DNA from 3 places in the Bradyrhizobium sp. CCGUVB1N3 genome. Region 3 is predicted to be linked to each of the others. Evidence: predicted binding sites of a transcription regulator. Region 3 holds the regulator's gene; each other region holds the start of a gene.
The links. Region 3 encodes PhoB, which activates phosphate uptake and scavenging genes when phosphate is short. Its sites were predicted from a motif close to TGTCATNNANCTGTCAT; they were not measured.

Region 1: the regulator PhoB is predicted to act here: its motif matches at 1,343-1,359, upstream of ppk2 (polyphosphate kinase 2).
Region 2: the regulator PhoB is predicted to act here: its motif matches at 1,269-1,285, upstream of NLM33_RS03740 (DUF47 domain-containing protein).

The regions. Positions count from the first base shown of each region.
Region 1 is NZ_JANADR010000001.1:2,813,724-2,817,864, forward strand. Features, by position in the region: gene NLM33_RS13285 (transketolase) at 1-704, opposite strand, end outside; gene NLM33_RS13290 (Lrp/AsnC family transcriptional regulator) at 837-1,298, shown strand; gene ppk2 (polyphosphate kinase 2) at 1,427-2,347, shown strand; gene NLM33_RS13300 (TAXI family TRAP transporter solute-binding subunit) at 2,399-3,820, shown strand; gene NLM33_RS13305 (zinc-binding dehydrogenase) at 3,798-4,141, opposite strand, start outside.
Region 2 is NZ_JANADR010000001.1:809,012-813,152, forward strand. Features, by position in the region: gene NLM33_RS03730 (branched-chain amino acid ABC transporter permease) at 1-201, shown strand, start outside; gene NLM33_RS03735 (branched-chain amino acid ABC transporter permease) at 203-1,171, shown strand; gene NLM33_RS03740 (DUF47 domain-containing protein) at 1,327-1,971, shown strand; gene NLM33_RS03745 (inorganic phosphate transporter) at 1,987-2,991, shown strand; gene sugE (quaternary ammonium compound efflux SMR transporter SugE) at 2,984-3,298, opposite strand; gene NLM33_RS03755 (peptide chain release factor 3) at 3,455-4,141, shown strand, end outside.
Region 3 is NZ_JANADR010000001.1:6,806,179-6,810,319, forward strand. Features, by position in the region: gene pstA (phosphate ABC transporter permease PstA) at 1-284, shown strand, start outside; gene pstB (phosphate ABC transporter ATP-binding protein PstB) at 281-1,099, shown strand; gene phoU (phosphate signaling complex protein PhoU) at 1,111-1,827, shown strand; gene phoB (phosphate regulon transcriptional regulator PhoB) at 1,842-2,549, shown strand; gene NLM33_RS32395 (GcrA family cell cycle regulator) at 2,632-3,144, opposite strand; gene NLM33_RS32400 (aspartate aminotransferase family protein) at 3,600-4,141, shown strand, end outside.

The DNA of each region.
Region 1 (4,141 bases), 4.0 Mb from region 3:
CCACCGGGCTCGGCAAAAGCCTCGCGCATCAGCCGGCCGTATTTCACGATCACCACGTCCCAGCCGAAATTGCGGAACATGGTCTCGAACTTTTCCCAGAGCCCCTCGCGCACGACGGCGTCGAGCGACTGCCTGTTGTAGTCGACCACCCACCAGGTGTTGCGCAGGCCGTGCTTCCACCCCTCGGCCAGCGCCTCGAAAATGTTGCCCTCGTCCATCTCGGCGTCGCCGACCAGCGCGATCATCCGCCCTTCGCTGCGATCCTTCATCCAGCCATGCGACTTGACGTAGTCCTGCACCAGCGAGGAGAACAGCGTCTGCGCGACGCCGAGGCCGACCGAGCCGGTCGAGAAATCGACGTCATCGATATCCTTGGTGCGCGAGGGATAGGACTGCGCGCCCTTGAAGCCGCGAAAATTCTCCAGCTTCTCGCGGGTCTGCCGACCGAACAGATACTGGATGGCGTGGAACACCGGGCTCGCATGCGGCTTCACCGCGACGCGATCCTCAGGTTTCAACACGTGGAAATACAGCGCCGACATGATGGTCGCGAGCGAGGCCGAGGAGGCTTGATGGCCGCCGACCTTCAGGCCATCCGCGTTGGCGCGGACATGGTTGGCATGATGGATGGTCCAGGACGACAGCCAAAGCACCTTGCGGGCGAGCGCGGACAATGTGTCGAGGCGAGCAGAATCAACGGGCATGGCAATGCTCCGGAAAATGATGGCCCATGATACGCCTGCGGAGGGGCGCAAAATTCTCAATTTTTCGCGCTATGCCAGCCAATATTGGGATACTTTACCAATAGATAGCCACTCCACACAGGTTTCATACCAATGCCCGAGCTCGACGCCATCGACCGAAAGATCCTCGCCCTGCTCCAGACCGACAGCCGGCTGACCATGCAGGAGCTCGCCGACAAGGTCGGGCTGTCGGTCTCCCCCTGCCACCGCCGGGTCAAGCTTCTGGAGGAGCGCGGCGTCATCAGCCGCTACATCGCGACCGTCGACCAGAAGGCGCTGGGGCTGCATGTCAGCGTCTTCATCTCGATCAAGCTGGCACGGCAGAAGGAGGAGGATCTCAACCGCTTTGCGCGAGCGATCTCGAAATGGGACGAGGTGCTGGAGTGCTATCTGATGACCGGCAACCGCGACTATCTCTTGCGTGTCGTCGCCGCCGACCTCTCGTCCTATGAAGCATTCCTTAAGAACAAGCTCACCCGGCTCGACGGCATCGCCTCGATCGAGTCGAGCTTTGCGCTGAGCCAGGTCAAATATTCGATCGCGCTGCCGGTGTAGCTCAGCCTCTGTCATAGTCTTGGTAGGCGCCTCGGGCGCGCGCGATGCCGGTGTGACGACGGTGTCACATGGGCGCAACAAAGGCCGTCGATGGTCGTGCCCTGGCACCTCAGGGAAGAGAAGGACCCATGACCGCAGCCGACCGTAGCGCCGATGCCGCCAAGCGCGAGCGCATCATTCAGGAAATGGCCGACAATCTGGACGAGGAGCTCGAACTCGAGCTTGACGACAGCCGCCTCGACGATCTGCTCGACGAGACAAACACCCTCCACCCGACGCTGGACCGCAGGGTCTATTTCAGAGAGCTGCTCCGCCTCCAGGGCGAGCTGGTCAAGCTCCAGGACTGGGTGCAGAACGAGAGGAAGAAGGTCGTGGTGCTGTTCGAGGGCCGCGACTCCGCCGGCAAGGGCGGTGTCATCAAGCGCATCACCCAGCGCCTCAATCCCCGCATCTGCCGGGTCGCGGCCCTTCCCGCGCCGAGCGAGCGCGAGCGCACGCAATGGTATTTCCAGCGCTACGTGACGCATTTGCCCGCCGGCGGCGAGATCGTGCTGTTCGACCGCAGCTGGTACAACCGCGCCGGCGTAGAGCGCGTGATGGGCTTCTGCAGCGACGAGCAGTACCAGGAATTCTTCCAGTCGGTGCCGGAGTTCGAACGGATGCTGATCCGCTCCGGCACCATCCTGCTCAAATACTGGTTCTCCATCACCGACGACGAGCAGCAGTTCCGCTTCACCATGCGCATCCAGGATCCGCTGAAGCAGTGGAAGCTGAGCCCGATGGATGTCGAGGCGCGCAGCCGCTGGGAGCAGTACACCAGGGCCAAGGAGACGATGCTGGAGCGCACCCACCTGCCGGACTCGCCGTGGTGGATCGTCGATGCCGTGGACAAGAAGCGCGCGCGACTCAACTGCATCGCGCATCTGCTCAGCCAGATCCCGTACCAGGACGTCTCGCACGTGCCAGTGGTGCTGCCGCCGCGCGTCCGCAACCCCGACTATCATCGCGGGCCGATTCCGGCGGAGATGTACGTGCCTGCTAAATATTGACCGCGCCGGCCGCAGTCGCCGGCAACAGGCCTTCGGGATGAGGACCACGACATGCCCGTGCCGACCGATTTGAGTGTGAATAGTGGGACCCCGCTTCGCCGCCGCAATCGCTCCGGCCCGTGGCTCGCGCTCGCAAGCATTCTTTCGGCGGTGACGGTGGTTCTCGCGGTCGCCTATTGGGCCTGGCAGCCGGCGAGCTTGCGCATCGCCGTCGGCCCACCCGGCAGCGACGACCAGACCGTGATACAGGCGCTTGCGAGGGCCTTCGATGCGAAGGGCGGTGCGATCCGGCTCGCGCCGATCGAGACCGACGGCACGTTGCAAAGCCTCAACCTGCTCGGCGCGGGCAAGACCGATCTTGCGGTGGCGCGCGGCGACCTCGACATGCCGCCTGATACCAATTCGGTGGCAATCCTCCGCAGGAGCCTCGTGCTGCTGTGGGCGCCGACGGGCCGCAAGGGCGCGGCGAAATCGAAGGTGACGGAGATCGCAGGCCTCAGCGGTCGCCGCATCGGCGTTGTCGGCCTCGGCGATGCCAACGTCATCCTGCTGCGGGTCATCCTCGCGGAGTCCGGCGTCAATCCACAGAAGGTAACGGTGGTGCAATTCGGCGCAGACCACATCTCCGAGATGGCGCAGGATACCACGCTCGATGCCTTCATGACGGTCGGTGCGCTCGATGCCAAGGTGATCGCGGACACGATCGCCGCAACGGCGCGGGCGCGCGGCGAGCCGAAATTCCTCGGCATCGACGTCTCCGACGCCATTGCCGAGCGACATCCGCTCTATGAATCCGAGGAGATCCCCGCCGGTGCGTTCGGCTCCTCGCCGCAGCGGCCCGATGACAAGATCGACACCATCGCCGTCAACCACCTGATCGTGGCGCCGAGCTCGCTCTCCGAGGACGCCGTTGCGGCCTTCACCCGCGAGCTGTTCACGATCCGGCCGTCGCTCGCGAAGGAGTTGCCGGCTGTCAGTCACATCCAGAAGCCCGACACCGACAAGGATGCAGCGCTGCCGGCCCATCCCGGCGCGGCCGCCTACATCGACAGCAATGAACGCAGCTTCATGGACAAGTACAGCGACTACATCTGGGGTGCGGTGCTAATCCTCTCCGGACTCGGCTCGGTGGCCGCGTGGCTGCGTCACTATCTGAGACGGAACGAGCGCAAGCTGAACACGCTGCACCGCGACCGCCTGCTCGGCGCGATTGTAAGCGTGCGCGAGGCGGCGTCGCTCGACGAGCTGGCGGCCATGCAACGCGCGGCCGACGACATCCTGCGCGAGACGCTGATCTGCCACGAGGACGGCGCCATCGAGGATGGCGATCTTGCCGCTTTCGGGCTCGTGTTGGCGCAATTCCACCAGGCGATCGTCGACCGCCGCGCCGTGATCAACGGCGAGGCCGAAGGACATGCAAGGCCTGATGGTCCCGCACTTCAGCTTGCCTCTATCTCCACGGCTCCACGATGATCTTGGTGTGCGCCTCGGGATTGGCGAGGTCGGCAAACGCTTTCGCCACGCCGTCGATGCCGACGGTCGCCGTCACCATTGCCGCCGCGTCCAGCTCGCCCTCCGCGATCAGCCGCAGCGAATAGGCGAACTCCTCCGGCGTGTAGCCGAGGACGTACTGGACATTGAGCTCCTTCATGATGCCGAGCATCGGCTCGCTCTTGTCGCTTTCCATGCAGACGCCGACCACGACGATGCGGGCATCGCGCGGGGCGCCTTCGAACACCTGCTGGAGCAGGCCGGGCACGCCGACGCATTCGAAGATCAGCGCGGGCTTCAGCG
Region 2 (4,141 bases), 6.0 Mb from region 3:
CTCATCATCGTGGTGTTCGCGGTGGTGGTGATCGGCGGCATGGGATCAATCATGGGCTCGATCATCACCGGCTTCGCGCTCGGCGTGATCGAAGGCCTGACCAAGTATTTTTACCCTGAGGCCTCCAACACCGTCGTGTTCGTGCTGATGGTGCTGGTGCTGCTCGTGAAGCCGACGGGACTGACGGGAAGGGCGGCCTGATATGACAGCCTTGACAGAACAAACCCTTCCCGTGACATCGCGCGCGATGCGCGACGAGATGATCGTGTTCGTGTTCATGGCGCTGGCCCTGGCCGCCGTGCCGTTCACCGGAATCTACCCGTTCTTCGTGATGCAGGCGCTGTGCTTCGCGCTGCTCGCCTGCGCCTTCAACCTGCTGATCGGCTATGGCGGTCTCTTGTCGTTCGGCCACGCGATGTTCCTCGGCACCGCCGGCTATTGCAGCGCGCATGCGCTGAAGGTGTGGGCGCTGCCGCCGGAGCTCGGTATTCTCGCCGGCGTTGCAGCGGCCTTCGTACTCTCGATCGTGACCGGTTACATCTCGATCCGCCGCCAGGGCATCTACTTCTCGATGATCACGCTGGCGCTGTCGCAGCTCCTCTATTTCATCTACTTGCAGGCACCGTTTACGCATGGCGAAGACGGCATTCAGGGCATTCCGCAGGGCCATCTGTTCGGGATCTTCGATCTCTCCAAGCCGACGGTGCTCTACTACGTCGTGCTGGTCGGCTTCCTCGCCGGCTTCCTGCTGATCTACCGCATCATCAACTCGCCGTTCGGCGAGGTCTTGAAGTCGATCCGCGAGAACGAGCAGCGTGCGATCTCGCTCGGCTACCGCACCGATCAGTACAAGCTTTTGGCCTTCATCCTCTCGGGCACGCTGGCGGGCTTTGCGGGCTCGCTGAAGGTGTTCGTGGCGCAGAACGCCTCGCTCACGGACGTGCACTGGTCGATGTCGGGTGAGGTCGTGCTGATGACGCTGGTTGGTGGTCTCGGCACCATTTTCGGGCCCGTGGTCGGCGCCTTCGTGATCATCGCCATGCAGCAGTACCTGGCGAGCTACGGCCAGTGGGTGACGGTGATTCAGGGCGCGATCTTCGTGATCTGCGTGCTCACCTTCCGCCGCGGCGTCGTCGGCGAAATCGCGCATTACTTCCGGAGATCTCTGTAAGCCGTTGATTTGAGGTTTATTTCCGGGGCCATTGAAAGTGGTGGATGAACTGCTTCGGGCGGCGTGACGTGGCACGCGCGCGGCCCGAAAATGGTCTATGACAGTTGGGTGACAGTCCCTCCGGACCGGCCAATCTCAACCCGGCAGTTATTCCCATGATGCGTTGGTTTCGTGCCTTTCTCCCCAAGGAGGAACGGTTCTTCGATCTGTTCGACCGCCACGCCCAGACCGTGATCCAGGGCTCGATCGCGCTCCAGGGCATGCTGAACGGCGGCGAGGAGACGCCGGTCTATTGCCAGCGCGTCAACCAGTTCGAGAACGATGCCGACAACATCACGCGCGAGGTGCTGACCGCGGTGCGCCGCACGTTCATCACGCCGTTCGACCGCGGCGATATCAAGAACCTGATCACCTCGATGGATGATGCCATTGACCAGATGCAGCAGACCGCCAAGGCGGTGATGCTGTTCGAGGTCCGCGCCTTCGAGCCGCCGATGCGCGAGATCGGCGGGCTTCTGATCGAATGCGCCAACCTGGTGGGTCGTGCGCTGCCGCTGATGCAGGAGATCGGCAAGAACGTCGCCATGCTGACCGCGATCACGGAAGAGCTGACCAAGCTGGAGGGCCGGGTCGACGATCTCCATGACATCGGGCTGAAGGAGCTGTTCCTGAAGCACCGCGAGGGCAGCGCGATGGATTTCATCGTGGGCGTCGAGATCTACGACCATCTCGAGAAAGTCGCGGACCGCTTCGACGACGTCGCGAACGAGATCAACAGCATCGTCATCGAACAGGTCTAGGGCAGGGGCTGCGCCGTGGATGCCGTGTTAGGTCTTCCCGTCCTGGTCGGACTGATTGCGGTCGCGCTGCTGTTCGACTTCCTGAACGGCCTGCACGACGCCGCCAATTCGATCGCCACCATCGTCTCGACCCGCGTGCTGCGGCCGCAATTCGCGGTGTTCTGGGCCGCATTCTTCAACTTCATCGCCTTCCTGGTATTTGGTCTGCACGTCGCCCAGACCATCGGCACCGGCATCATCGATCCCGCGGTCGTCGATGCGCAGGTGATTTTCGCGGCCCTCGTCGGCGCGATCGTCTGGAACATCGTCACCTGGGCGCTCGGCATTCCCTCCTCATCGTCGCACGCGTTGATCGGCGGGCTCGTCGGCGGCGGCATGGCTAAGGCGGGGCTCTCGGCGGCGGTCTGGGGCGGGCTGTCGAAGACCGTGCTGGCGATCGTGCTCTCGCCGCTGGTCGGCTTCCTGCTCGCGATGATGCTGGTTGCAATCGTCTCCTGGGCATCGGTGCGCTCGACGCCCTTTGCCGTCGATCGCGCCTTCCGCATCCTGCAATTCGCGTCAGCCTCGCTCTATTCGCTCGGCCATGGCGGCAACGACGCACAGAAGACCATGGGCATCATCGCCGTGCTGCTCTTTTCGCAGGGGCAACTCGGCGGGGAATTTTACGTACCGTTCTGGGTGGTGCTGTCGTGCCAGGCGGCGATGGCGATGGGCACCTTGATGGGCGGCTGGCGGATCGTCCGCACCATGGGCCTGCGCATCACCAAGCTGACGCCGATGCAGGGGTTTTGTGCCGAGACCGGCGGTGCCGCGACCCTGTTCATGGCGACCTTCCTCGGCGTTCCCGTCTCGACCACCCACACTATCACCGGCGCGATCGTCGGTGTCGGCGCCGCTCGCCGCGTTTCGGCGGTGCGCTGGAACGTGGCGAGCTCGATCGTCTACGCCTGGGTGATCACGATACCGGCGTCCGCGATCGTCGCGGCGCTCTCCTGGTGGGCGGTGCAATTTTTCAGGTAACGAGCTTCAGCCCGACGATACCGCCGATGATCAGCCCGATGCTGGCGAGGCGCAGTGCCGTGGCCGGCTCGCCGAACAGGATGATCCCCAGGGCTGCGGTGCCGACCGCGCCGATCCCGGTCCAGACCGCATAAGCGGTTCCAATCGGCAGCCACTTCAACGCCAATCCGAGCAGGATGACGCTGCCGGCCATGGCGGCGAGCGTGAGCACGGATGGAACGAGCCGCGAGAAACCCTCAGTGTATTTGAGGCCGATCGCCCAGCCGACCTCCAAAAGACCGGCGACGAACAGGATAGTCCAAGCCATGACGCCCCTCCGTTCAAGGCAGGGCCGTCCCCGCGACTGATCTGCGAATTGAAGGAAGGTCGTCCTTCCCAGCATGGATATGGGGCTGGCCGAGGCGCCCCGCAATCACCAAATGACCCTTGATTAGGCCCGTTTTCCCTGCCAAACGCTCCCGCCATGTCCGACATCGCCATCACAGCCGAGTCGCCGGCCCGTTCCCCGCTTGCCACTGAGGTGGCGCGGCGGCGGACCTTTGCGATCATCTCCCACCCGGACGCCGGCAAGACCACGCTGACCGAGAAGCTCCTGCTGTTCGGCGGCGCCATCAATCTCGCCGGCCAGGTCAAGGCCAAGGGCGAGCGGCGCAACACGCGCTCGGACTGGATGAAGATCGAGCGCGAGCGCGGCATCTCCGTCGTCACCTCGGTCATGACCTTCGAGTTCGAGGGCCTGGTCTTCAACCTCCTGGACACACCCGGCCACGAGGACTTTTCGGAAGACACCTATCGCACGCTGACGGCGGTCGACTCCGCCGTGATGGTGATCGACGCCGCAAAAGGCATCGAGGCGCGCACGCGAAAACTGTTCGAGGTCTGCCGACTGCGCGACATCCCGATCATCACCTTCATCAACAAGATGGACCGTGAGAGCCGCGACGTTTTCGAACTCCTGGACGAGATCGAGAAGACGCTGGCGCTCGACACCACGCCGATGACGTGGCCGGTCGGCCGCGGCCGCGACTTCCTCGGCACCTATGACGTCGTCAATGGCGGCGTGCGCCTGCTCGAAGGCGGTGGCGCCAAGACCGGTGCCGCCCAGCAGATCGAGATCGCCGAGCTGGCCAAGCTCAATGCCAATCTCGAT
Region 3 (4,141 bases):
ACCGCGCGGCGCGCTCCGGCCTCATCACCGGTGTGCTGCTGGCGACCGCTCGCGTCGCCGGCGAGACCGCGCCGCTGCTGTTCACCGCGCTGTCGAACCAGTTCTTCAGCCTCAGCCTGAACAAGACGATGGCGAACCTGCCGGTCACCATCAACAATTTCGTGCAGAGCCCCTACGCCTACTGGAAGCAACTGGCCTGGAGCGGGGCGCTTCTGATCACCCTGACCGTGCTTGCCCTGAACATTGGCGCGCGCATTCTTGGCGCCGAGAGGACTGCAAAATGAGCGATCTGTCCGTTTCCGTAAGTTCCACCGGGCGTCAGGCGTCGCCGACACTGCCCGAGGCTCCGGCCAAGGTGACGGTGCGCAACCTCAACTTCTATTACGGCGAGCACCACGCGCTGAAGAACATCAACCTGACGCTCGGCACCAACCGTGTCACGGCGTTCATCGGCCCGTCCGGCTGCGGCAAGTCGACCCTGCTGCGCATCTTCAACCGGATGTACGACCTCTATCCGGGCCAGCGCGCCACCGGTCAGCTCATGCTCGACCAGACCAACATCCTCGACCCCAGGCTCGACCTCAACCTGCTGCGGGCCCGGGTCGGGATGGTGTTCCAGAAGCCGACGCCGTTCCCGATGACGATCTACGAGAACATCGCCTTCGGCATCCGCCTCTATGAGAAGATCTCGAAGTCCGAGATGGACGACCGGGTCGAGAAGGCGCTGCGCGGCGGCGCGCTGTGGAACGAGGTCAAGGACAAGCTCAACGCGTCGGGCCTGTCGCTTTCCGGCGGCCAGCAGCAGCGCCTCTGCATCGCCCGCACCGTGGCGGTGCGTCCCGAGGTGATCCTGTTCGACGAGCCCTGCTCGGCGCTCGATCCGATCTCGACCGCCAAGGTCGAGGAGCTGATCCAGGAGCTCGCCGAGGACTACACGATCGCGATCGTCACCCATAACATGCAGCAGGCGGCGCGCGTCTCCGACAAGACCGCCTTCATGTATCTCGGCGAGCTGATCGAGTTCGACGAGACCAGCAAGATCTTCACGTCGCCCAGCGACCGGCGCACACAGGACTACATCACCGGCCGCTTCGGCTGAGGAGACAGGAAATGGCTTCTGAACATACCGCAAAGGCCTTCGACACCGACCTCCAGGAGCTCACGCGGCTCGTCGCGGAGATGGGCGGCCTTGCCGAGCGCATGATCGTCGATTCCGTCGATGCGCTGATCCGCCGTGACGTCGCGCTCGGCCAGCGCGTGGTGGCAACCGACGCCGAAATCGACGCGCTCCAGAAAAAGATCGAGGAGCGCGCCGTGCTCACGATCGCACGTCGCCAGCCGATGGCGGTCGACCTGCGCGAAATCGTCGGCGCCATGCGCGTTGCGACCGATCTGGAGCGGATCGGCGACCTCGCCAAGAACATGGGCAAGCGCGTTGCCGCGCTCGAGACCGATTTCCATCCGCTCAAGCTGTTCCGCGGCCTGGAGCACATGACCGACCTCGTGCAGCAGCAGGTCAAGTCGGTGCTGGACGCCTATGCCGCGCATGACCTGCCGGCGGCGATGATGGTCTGGAAAGGCGACGAGGAGGTCGACGCGATCTGTACCTCGCTGTTCCGCGAGCTCCTCACCTACATGATGGAGGATCCGCGCAACATCTCGTTCTGCATCCATTTGATGTTCTGCGCCAAGAACATCGAGCGGATCGGCGATCATGCGACCAATATCGCCGAGACCGTCTTCTACATGATCGAAGGTCAGGCCATCGCGGACAAGCGTCCGAAGGGCGACATGACGACCTTCGCCACGACCGTGCCGAACACTTAAGGAGCGACGACGCCATGGGCGCACGCATTTTGGTTGTTGAGGACGAGGAAGCGCTGACCGAGCTGTTGCGCTACAACCTCGAAGGCGACGGCTACGATGTCGAGACGGTGATGCGCGGCGACGACGCCGACACCCGCCTCAAGGAGCACATCCCCGACCTGATCGTGCTCGACTGGATGCTGCCGGGCCTGTCCGGCATCGAGCTGTGCCGCAGGCTTCGCGCAAGGCCCGAGACCAAGGGGTTGCCGATCATCATGCTCACGGCGCGCGGTGAGGAGAGCGAGCGGGTGCGCGGGCTTGCCACCGGCGCCGACGACTACATCGTCAAGCCGTTCTCGGTGCCCGAGTTGCTCGCGCGCGTGAAAGGCCTGCTCAGGCGTGCGAGCCCCGAGCGGCTTGCGACCATACTTGCCTACGGCGACATCGAGCTGGATCGTGAAAAACGCCGCGTCGCGCGCTCCGGACGGCCGATCGACCTTGGCCCGACCGAATATCGCCTCTTGGAGTTCTTCCTGGAGCATCCGGGCCGCGTGTTCTCGCGCGAGCAGCTGCTCGACAGCGTCTGGGGCCGCGACATCTATATCGACGAGCGCACCGTCGATGTCCACATCGGCCGCCTGCGCAAGCTGCTCAATCTCGGCCGCGAGCAGGATCCGATCCGCACCGTCCGCGGCGCCGGCTACGCGCTGGATGATCGGTTTGCGAAGGCGGAGCAGACGTAAAAAAGCGCGCCGGATGGCGCGCTGACGTCTCTCGATCAAACGTCCCGGCCTTGCGCCGGGACGTTGTCGTTTGTGGCCGAACTCAGCGCGTGCCGGGCTTGGCCGGAGCGCGGCGGCGGTCGGCGGCCGGTTGGTAGGCGACGCGCGAATGCTGCGCGCAGTAGGGCAGGCCCGAGAGCGACTTGCCGCCGCAGAAGAAGAAATCCGGGCTCGAGGGATCGCCGACCGGCCAATGGCAGGTCGCTTCGTTGAGCTCGAGCAGCGACAGGCGCTGGCTCATCGGAACGACGTTGTCATAGGTGATCGGATCGGGCTCGACCTCGACCTCGAAGGCCTGGGCGAGGGCGGTGTTGCCGCGCGAGATCGGGCGGCTCACCCGCATCATGTGCTGCGCCGGGCGCGCCTTGCGCGGCCGCGGAGCCGCCGAGGACGGGGTCTTGGCGCGGCCGGACAGGCCCAGCCGGTGCACCTTGCCGATTACGGCGTTGCGCGTCACATTTCCGAGCTCGGCAGCGATCTGGCTGGCCGAAAGCCCGGCTTCCCAGAGCTTTTTCAATTGCTCGACGCGATCGTCGGACCAGGTCAAAACCGTCATTGCACCCTTCCCCTCGCCGCGCGCCTGCCAATCCTTGGGGCCGCGTGGCGATGTCTAAGCCTCGAAAAACCCGTGCTGCCAGAATCCCTTAAGGCTCGCCGGGCGCGAAAACGCACCTGAACGTTACGCCGGTACATGAGGACTAAGAGGATCAGAACTGCTGCACGAGATGTCGTATCTGACGGGGGAAACGCTACAATATGGCGTGACTCCCGCGCAAGAGTCTGCGGCCCAGCGTCCACATGTTCCGTCGCTAAAAGAACTCAAAATTGCCACCGCAAGACTACGGGCCGCGCGGCTTGCAGGGGCCTTCTGGCGGCATTGACAGCGGTTTTTCCAGGCATAAAATAGTGACACGTGCCGCCCTTAAAAGGCGGCACGTTTCGTTTTCCGGGCAGGTCAATGATGCGCTGCGCAACGCAGCCTCAGCCGGCCCCAACATCCAAGTGACCGCCATGACCAAGAGCGCCGCGACGCATCTGCTTCCCGTTTTCGCCAGGGCCGAGCTCGGCTTCGAGCGCGGCGAAGGCTGCTGGCTGGTCTCAACCAATGGCGAGCGCTATCTCGATTTCACCTCGGGCGTCGCCGTGAATGCGCTCGGTCACGCACATCCGCATCTGGTCAAGGCTCTGCAGGAGCAGGCGACGAAGCTCTGGCACATGTCGAACCTGTTCCAGAGCCCGGATGGCGAGAAGCTCGCAGTCAGGCTCTGCAACGAGAGCTTTGCGGACTTCGTGTTCTTCTGCAATTCCGGCGCCGAGGCGATGGAATGCGTGATCAAGGTGGTGCGCCGCTATCACGCCTCCAAGGGCCATCCCGAGCGCTACCGCATGATCACCTTCGAGGGCGCTTTCCACGGCCGCACGCTTGCAACGCTCGCGGCGACCGGCTCGGCGAAATATCTCGAAGGTTTCGGCCCGCCGCTCGACGGCTTTGACCAGGTGCCGCATGGCGACCTCGAAGCCGTCAAGAAGGCGATCGGCCCGCAGACTGCCGG